2 regions of the Priestia sp. TSO9 genome follow, and region 1 is predicted to be linked to the other one. Evidence: riboswitches for the same ligand, from Rfam matches in the RefSeq annotation. Region 1 holds a riboswitch; the other holds the start of a gene.
The links. Region 1 has a riboswitch for thiamine pyrophosphate ahead of thiM (hydroxyethylthiazole kinase). Riboswitches for the same ligand answer to the same signal wherever they lie in the genome.
Positions count from the first base shown of each region.

Region 1 (3,418 bases):
TAGACGAATGGGATCTCGAGTGGGAACGAAACTGGAAAGAAAGAGAGTCTCTTTACAAAACAACAAGAGATAAGCTTTTTGGAATTGCGGAGCAAATCATTTTAGATGATCTAAATCATCCTCTTACGAAAGCTGCCGATGAGTTTTTTAACAACGAGGAAAAGGGCAGCGACATCGAAGAGCGAATTGATGAGATGGTGAGACGACACGTAGAGTTTAACCGAGAACTTTTGCAAAAAGGCATTGATGAAGGAGAGTTTTCTCCTAAAAATGCAGAACAGCTTGCAGTGATTTTAGAAGGGCTGTTTGTTGGAATGAGCCGCATGTCTCGAAAAACGAACACCGAAAATGCCCTGCAGCTTTACCATTCAGCAATCGATGTATTTTTAAACGGAATTATACCAAGGTCTTCTTAAATAATCGGGGATGCTTATTGAGGTAATGAGTAATCCCTCATTATTTTGTATTTTTATAGACCGAACGTTCAGTATTTTTGTAATTAGGAGGTTTATATGTCATTATTGTTAAGAAATCGAGCGGCGATTTTGCTGCTCATGCTAAATATTTTTATTGTTTTTACAGGAATCGGTCTTGTAATTCCAATTATGCCAACGTATATGACAGAGCTTCATATCAACGGTAGCGTGATGGGGCTTTTAGTAGCGGTGTTTTCACTAACTCAATTTTTGTTTTCACCTTTAGCAGGACGGTTATCAGATTCGTTAGGGAGAAAGAAAATTATTGTAGCGGGAATGATTGTTTTTGCCCTGTCTGAATGGTTCTTTGGTTCAGTGAGTACACCTCTTTTATTATTTGTATCGAGAATGTTAGGCGGGGTTGGGGCCGCGCTCATTATGCCTGCTGTTATGGCCTATACAGCGGACGTGACGTCTGCTAAAGAACGTGCTAAAGGAATGGGCTATGTGACGGCGGCGATTACAACAGGATTTATTATTGGACCCGGTATCGGCGGCTTTTTAGCTGAATACGGCATGCGTGTACCATTTTATATGGCCGCAGTAGCAGGAGGCTTGGCTGCAGTGATTACGCTTCTTGTTTTGCCAGAGTCTCGCCCTGTACAAAATCCTGCTGTTTCAAACCATGAGAATCCAAAAGAAGAGCGGCTGCTACTGCAGCTTATGAATTCTTATAAAGAACCTTATTTTTTAAGTTTAATTATTGTTTTTGTGACATCGTTTGGATTATCCAATTATGAAACGATTTTTTCACTATTCGTTGATCATAAATTTAGCTTTACGCCAAAAGATATTGCGTTTGTTATTACGTTCGGCTCTATTGCGGGGGCTGTAGTGCAGGTTACGATTTTCGGGTGGATTTTAAATAAATTTGGTGAAAAAAGAGTGATTTCTTTTTGCTTGATGATGACGGGACTTTTTATTTTACTTACGCTATTTGTGCACACGTACTGGCTTATTATTGTTGTGACATTTATCGTTTTTTTAGCAACAGATATTTTACGTCCGGCAATCAGCACGCAAATGTCGATGATGGCACAAGACGACCAAGGATATGTAGCCGGACTAAATTCTGCTTATACAAGTCTTGGAAATATTATTGGCCCCGTTGTAGCAGGCTTTCTTTTTGATATAAACATTAATTATCCGTACGTATCAGCTGCACTTGTACTGCTTCTTTGTTTTCTTTTATCTTTAAGAGCAGGGAAGGACAGAAAAACAGCTGTGAGAAATCAAGCGGTTCAAGAGAAATAACGATAAGGAAAAATGATAGAATTCTTAGGGAATAGAAGACCTCCAGTAGCTTACTGGAGGTCTTTTGATTATTCTTTTAGGAATGGTGTAAGGTTTAAAGCGCCACTCAGCCTATAGAGAAGCTTTATTTTATCGGCAAAACAATGAAATGGTTGCAAATAAAAAAGGTTAATAGTAAACTTTAAACGTAACAAGAATAGTATGGGAGCTTGCGCGGGGCAGGCTGAGAGTACAGGGACGCCTGTTGACCATTTGAACCTGTTGGATAATGCCAGCGCAGGGAATGTGAGTACATACCAAAGCACTTTGCGCATGCAAGGTGCTTTTTTGTCTTTTTTGCAGTGTTAAAACTAAATGAAAAGAGTGAAAAAACATGGATATTAGTAAAATTTCAGCTCAATTAGAGAAAGTAAGAGACATAAGTCCGCTTGTTCATAATATTACGAATGTTGTGGTAACCAACTTTACAGCAAATGGACTGCTTGCACTAGGAGCTTCACCTGTTATGGCTTATGCGAAAGAAGAAGTGGCTGACATGGCACGAATCGCTGGAGCGCTTGTCTTAAATATGGGTACACTGACGGCTCAAGAAGTAGAAGCGATGAGAATAGCAGGAAAATCAGCAAATGAAAATGGCGTGCCGGTTATTTTCGATCCTGTAGGAGCCGGAGCGACACCGTTTCGTACAGAAGTAGCACGTCAGCTTGTAGAAGAATTAAATATGGCAGTTATTCGTGGTAACGCTGCTGAAGTTGCGAATGTAGTAGGCGAGTCATGGCTCATTAAAGGCGTTGATTCATTAGAAGGGCAAGGAGACGTCATTGAACTTGCTGAGAAAGCAGCGAACAAATTAGATACAGTGATTGTTATCACGGGTAAACAAGATGTAATCACAGATGGAAACACAACGTATACAGTAGACAACGGTCACCCGTTATTTACGAAAGTGACGGGGACTGGATGTCTGCTGACATCAATTATAGGAGCTTTCGCTGCTGTAGAAAAAGAATATGTCGAGGCAAGCGTTGCTGCTTTAAGTTTTTACGGAGTGGCGGGTGAAATCGCCGCAGAGAAAAAAGGTGAAGAAGGGCCGGGAAGCTTTCAAATTGAGCTGTTAAATCAGCTTCATCTTTTATCTGGGCAGGATATTGAATCATATGCAAGAGTACATCAACGTTAAAAGGAGAGGGAAAATGACAAATGAAGAAATCAAAAAGCTGCTGCAAGTTTATTTTATAATGGGCAGCAATAACTGTACAAAAGATCCGAGAGAAGTGTTGAAAGAAGCAATTGAAGGCGGCGTTACTGTGTTTCAATTCCGTGAAAAAGGCGAAGGTGCCCTAACAGGAGAAGCGAAATATCAGCTGGCGAAGGAACTTCAGCAAATTTGTCAGCAGCACAGCGTTCCTTTTGTTGTGAATGATGATCTTGACTTAGCGATCCGCTTACAAGCAGATGGCGTTCATATTGGCCAAGAAGATGAAAAAGCTCATATTGTTCGAGAGAAAATAGGAAAAGGAATTGTAGGCGTCTCTGTTCATAATGTACAAGAGCTGCAGCAAGCGATGAAAGACGGGGCGGATTATGTAGGAATGGGACCTGTTTTTCCTACTTCTACAAAAAAAGACGCAAAAGCAGTGCAAGGTACAAAGTTAATTGAAGAAGTGCGAAACCAGAATATTGACTTT
Region 1 covers NZ_JAJEKD010000013.1:517,251-520,668, forward strand. The annotation lists gene LJC66_RS10850 (TetR/AcrR family transcriptional regulator) at 1-416, shown strand, start outside; gene LJC66_RS10855 (MFS transporter) at 513-1,730, shown strand; TPP riboswitch at 1,922-2,030, shown strand; gene thiM (hydroxyethylthiazole kinase) at 2,104-2,910, shown strand; gene thiE (thiamine phosphate synthase) at 2,924-3,418, shown strand, end outside.

Region 2 (3,418 bases), on a different contig from region 1:
AGGAAACACCTGACCTAAATGTTCAGAAGAAATAAAGCGTTTAGCCCATGAGCCTGCTGCAATAACTACTTTTTCTCCATAAAAAGATCCTTTGGACGTCTGTACACCTTTTACTGTTTCATTTTCCATAATAAGAGAATGAACGTCACAGTATTCGAATATATCTGTTCCGTGATACAAGGCTCCATGAGCAAGAGCTTGCGTTAACTTAGCCGGAGCTAGCTGGCCGTCCCCCGGTATTGTAATGGCTCCGTATATGTCTGGAGAGAGCCCGGGTTCTAACAAACGCGCTTCTTTTACATCAATCCATTTTACATGTTCATCCCACCTGTGGTGCTGAGCGGCTTTTTTCTTTAATACGTGTGCATCTTCTTCTGTTACAGCGACTTTTAATAAGCCTTTTTGAATGAGCTCTACGTCGATGGCCGTTTTTTCTTTTAGTTCCTTCACCAGCTCAGGAAACATGCTTCTGCTCTTAATAGCAAGGTCTAAAAGAGGACCTTCTTCATCAATTTCAGCTTGAGCACCTAAAATACCAGCGGCTGCACTTGAAGCTTCACAACCAATTTGATTGCGCTCAAGAATGGCTACTGATGCTCCTTGTTTTGACAAATGATAAGCGATAGAAGAGCTAATTATGCCTCCTCCGACTAACAGTACATCATAATGCTGCTTCATTTTCTCCACCTCCAGATGTCCATATATGAGAATATTGTTTAATCGCTTTAAGGGGATCTTGCGCAAGCATGACACTAGACATCACAGCTATACCATGTGCTCCTGTTTGCAGTACCTCTTTGGCATTTCCAGGTGTAATCCCACCAATCGCAATAACTGGTATCTCCACAGCGTCTACTACTTCTTTTAGCGCTGCTATCCCTCGACTTTTTAATCCTTTTTTTGAATGAGTTGAATAAATATGTCCGTATAGAATATAATGAGCGCCATCTTTTTCAGCTTCTAGAGCTTCTTCCACAGAGTGAACTGATTTTCCCACAATAAGAGAAGGAAATGCGTCTCTAACACACGAAACATCTAAACTATGATAGGCAAGCTGTACGCCTTTTGCTTTTAAAGCATGCGCTACATCAACTCGGTCATTTACAATAATTTTAGAGCGACAAAATGGCAGGCTTTCTAGCAAACATTGAATCTGCTTTGCCGTTTTCTTTTTTTCTCTAATATGAATGACACCCACAAAAGGCTCAATAGCCGTTAAAATGTCCCGAACCTCTTTAACTGGCTGCTTATCTGTTGTAATGACATGAAATTTAGGAATATCCATATGATCGAAACCTTTCCGTTCAGAATAAAGAGAAATTTCAATCACTTCATCTTGTGTAGAGGGCTTGATTACATACAAAAAAACCACTCTACAACGTAGAGTGGTTAGCATGTATCGTTATGTAAACATGATCGCCACTTCCCTACGCTGGTACAAACCAGATCAGGTTCAAAGGGTCCGAAATACATTCGTCTCAGCTTCAAAAAGCTCCCCTAGTGATTGCTATTTATTGATTTTGTTTTTGCACTTAAAATTATAACACAACTAGATGTAAATACAATATCTCTTTATGCTCTTACGGCTCTCTTCCTTTTATAGATGTATCTTTTAAGCTTCTTTACTAAGAGGCCCGGCGCACCGCATCATTCTGCTTTTTATATAGTTAGTAATCGGTATAGTCGTCAAATTCTTCTTTGTCTTTTTCCTTTTTCCGATCCCATATAAACAGCAGGAGTAACATAATAAAAGTTAGAATATAAAAACCGTAAAAAATAAATGCCGCCACAACATTTATAAATAAAAATAAAAAACCGATGATCTGACCTGCAACAGCTACAATCAACAAAATGTATTTCCAAACTTCTGCTTTTCTATCCATTCTCTACTTCTCCGTCTTTTTGTTTTTCCCTACTAGAAACGTTCTCTTTACTTAAATAAAAACGTTCCTGCAATTAAACCGACTGTAAATAAACCAACTGTTCCAAATGCTGAAATCCCCACGTAAGCCAACATTTTCCGATAAGATTTTTCTCGAATTAACTGTACGGTTTCCACACTAAACGTTGAAAAAGTGGTAAAGGCACCAAAAAAACCAATGCCAATCATTAAAAATATTGAATCATCATAAGCATGACTCGGAACCTTTCCATAATAACTACCGTAAAAAAGACCAAGGCCAAACGCACCGAGCAAGTTTACAAACAGCATTGATACTGGAAAAGGAGGGTTTGAAACTGCTTTTGTAACTTTTAAACCCAAAAGATAACGGCATATTCCTCCAGCTGCTCCACCAAGTGCCAAGCTCACTATGCTCATTTACTTCACCTCATGTACTTTCACTAAATTTTCCCCTGCCGCTTCACCGCATAGATAGCCTGCTAAAGCAAGAAGGATTCCACCTACTAAAGAGACAATGACATAAATGGCTCCCCCAAATAAATGGTGCTGAGTGAGAGAAATGACGTCTCCTGCAAACGTTGAATACGTTGTAAAACCGCCGCACACGCCAACTCCTAGTCCAAGCTTTATCCATTCTTTTGGCTTTTTCCACACAAAAAATCCTGTTAATAGGCCTAGTATGAAGCTTCCTAATAGGTTTTCGATTACCGTTCCTATTGGATAGCCCGTATATAATAAGGAAAGATTCAGCAAATAACGTGCATATGTACCAGCGATAGCGCCAAAGGCAATTGAGATTAAGTTTATGGCTTTCATCATATCGCTCCGTTTCATAAATTCTTCTTTAAGTGTACCATAAGGAATTTATTTCTACCTTAACATTTAACTATATGTTTATTGCACCAAAAGTCATGAAAAAATGAAAGAGAAAATCGTCGCATGAAACTTCCTTTTTACTCCTCAAATATCCCTTAAAAATCCACTTAATCCAAATTTTAAAATCTTTCTGTATCCTTATGACAAACCGTGTATAGAAGGTATATTTCCCTTATTTTAAGTCACATTAATCGTATAAGTTTTTTTTGTTGACTTTTGCTGTGTTCTTGTTTAGTATCACAGAGTATTATTTCCTATCAGAATACTAGGGGGTTTAGAAAATGAAGAAATTTGCTGCACTTTTGTCGCTACTATTAGCTTTCACAGTTGTGCTTGCCGCATGCGGTTCTAGCTCAAAAAATGAAGCAAACAATGGAGACAATAAATCTTCACAAGAAGATTTATATAATAAAGTGAAAAAAGATGGCGTATTAACAATTGGAACTGAAGGTACATACCCTCCGTTCACTTTTCATGATGACAAACAAAAGCTAACTGGGTTTGATGTAGAATTGGCTCAAGAAGTAGCTAAACGTCTTGGCGTAAAAGCTGAGTTCAAAGAAACACAGTGGGATGGCATGTTTGCTGGATTAGATGCTAAACGATTTGACATGATTGCTAATGAAGTTGGTATTCGTG
Region 2 covers NZ_JAJEKD010000008.1:75,069-78,486, reverse strand. The annotation lists gene thiO (glycine oxidase ThiO) at 1-678, opposite strand, end outside; gene LJC66_RS02570 (thiamine phosphate synthase) at 662-1,285, opposite strand; TPP riboswitch at 1,408-1,509, opposite strand; gene LJC66_RS02565 (hypothetical protein) at 1,668-1,883, opposite strand; gene crcB (fluoride efflux transporter CrcB) at 1,931-2,320, opposite strand; gene LJC66_RS02555 (fluoride efflux transporter FluC) at 2,321-2,737, opposite strand; gene LJC66_RS02550 (amino acid ABC transporter substrate-binding protein) at 3,061-3,418, shown strand, end outside.
Region 2: it holds a riboswitch for thiamine pyrophosphate, as region 1 does, so the genes downstream of both, LJC66_RS02570 (thiamine phosphate synthase) here and thiM (hydroxyethylthiazole kinase) in region 1, are expected to answer to the same signal.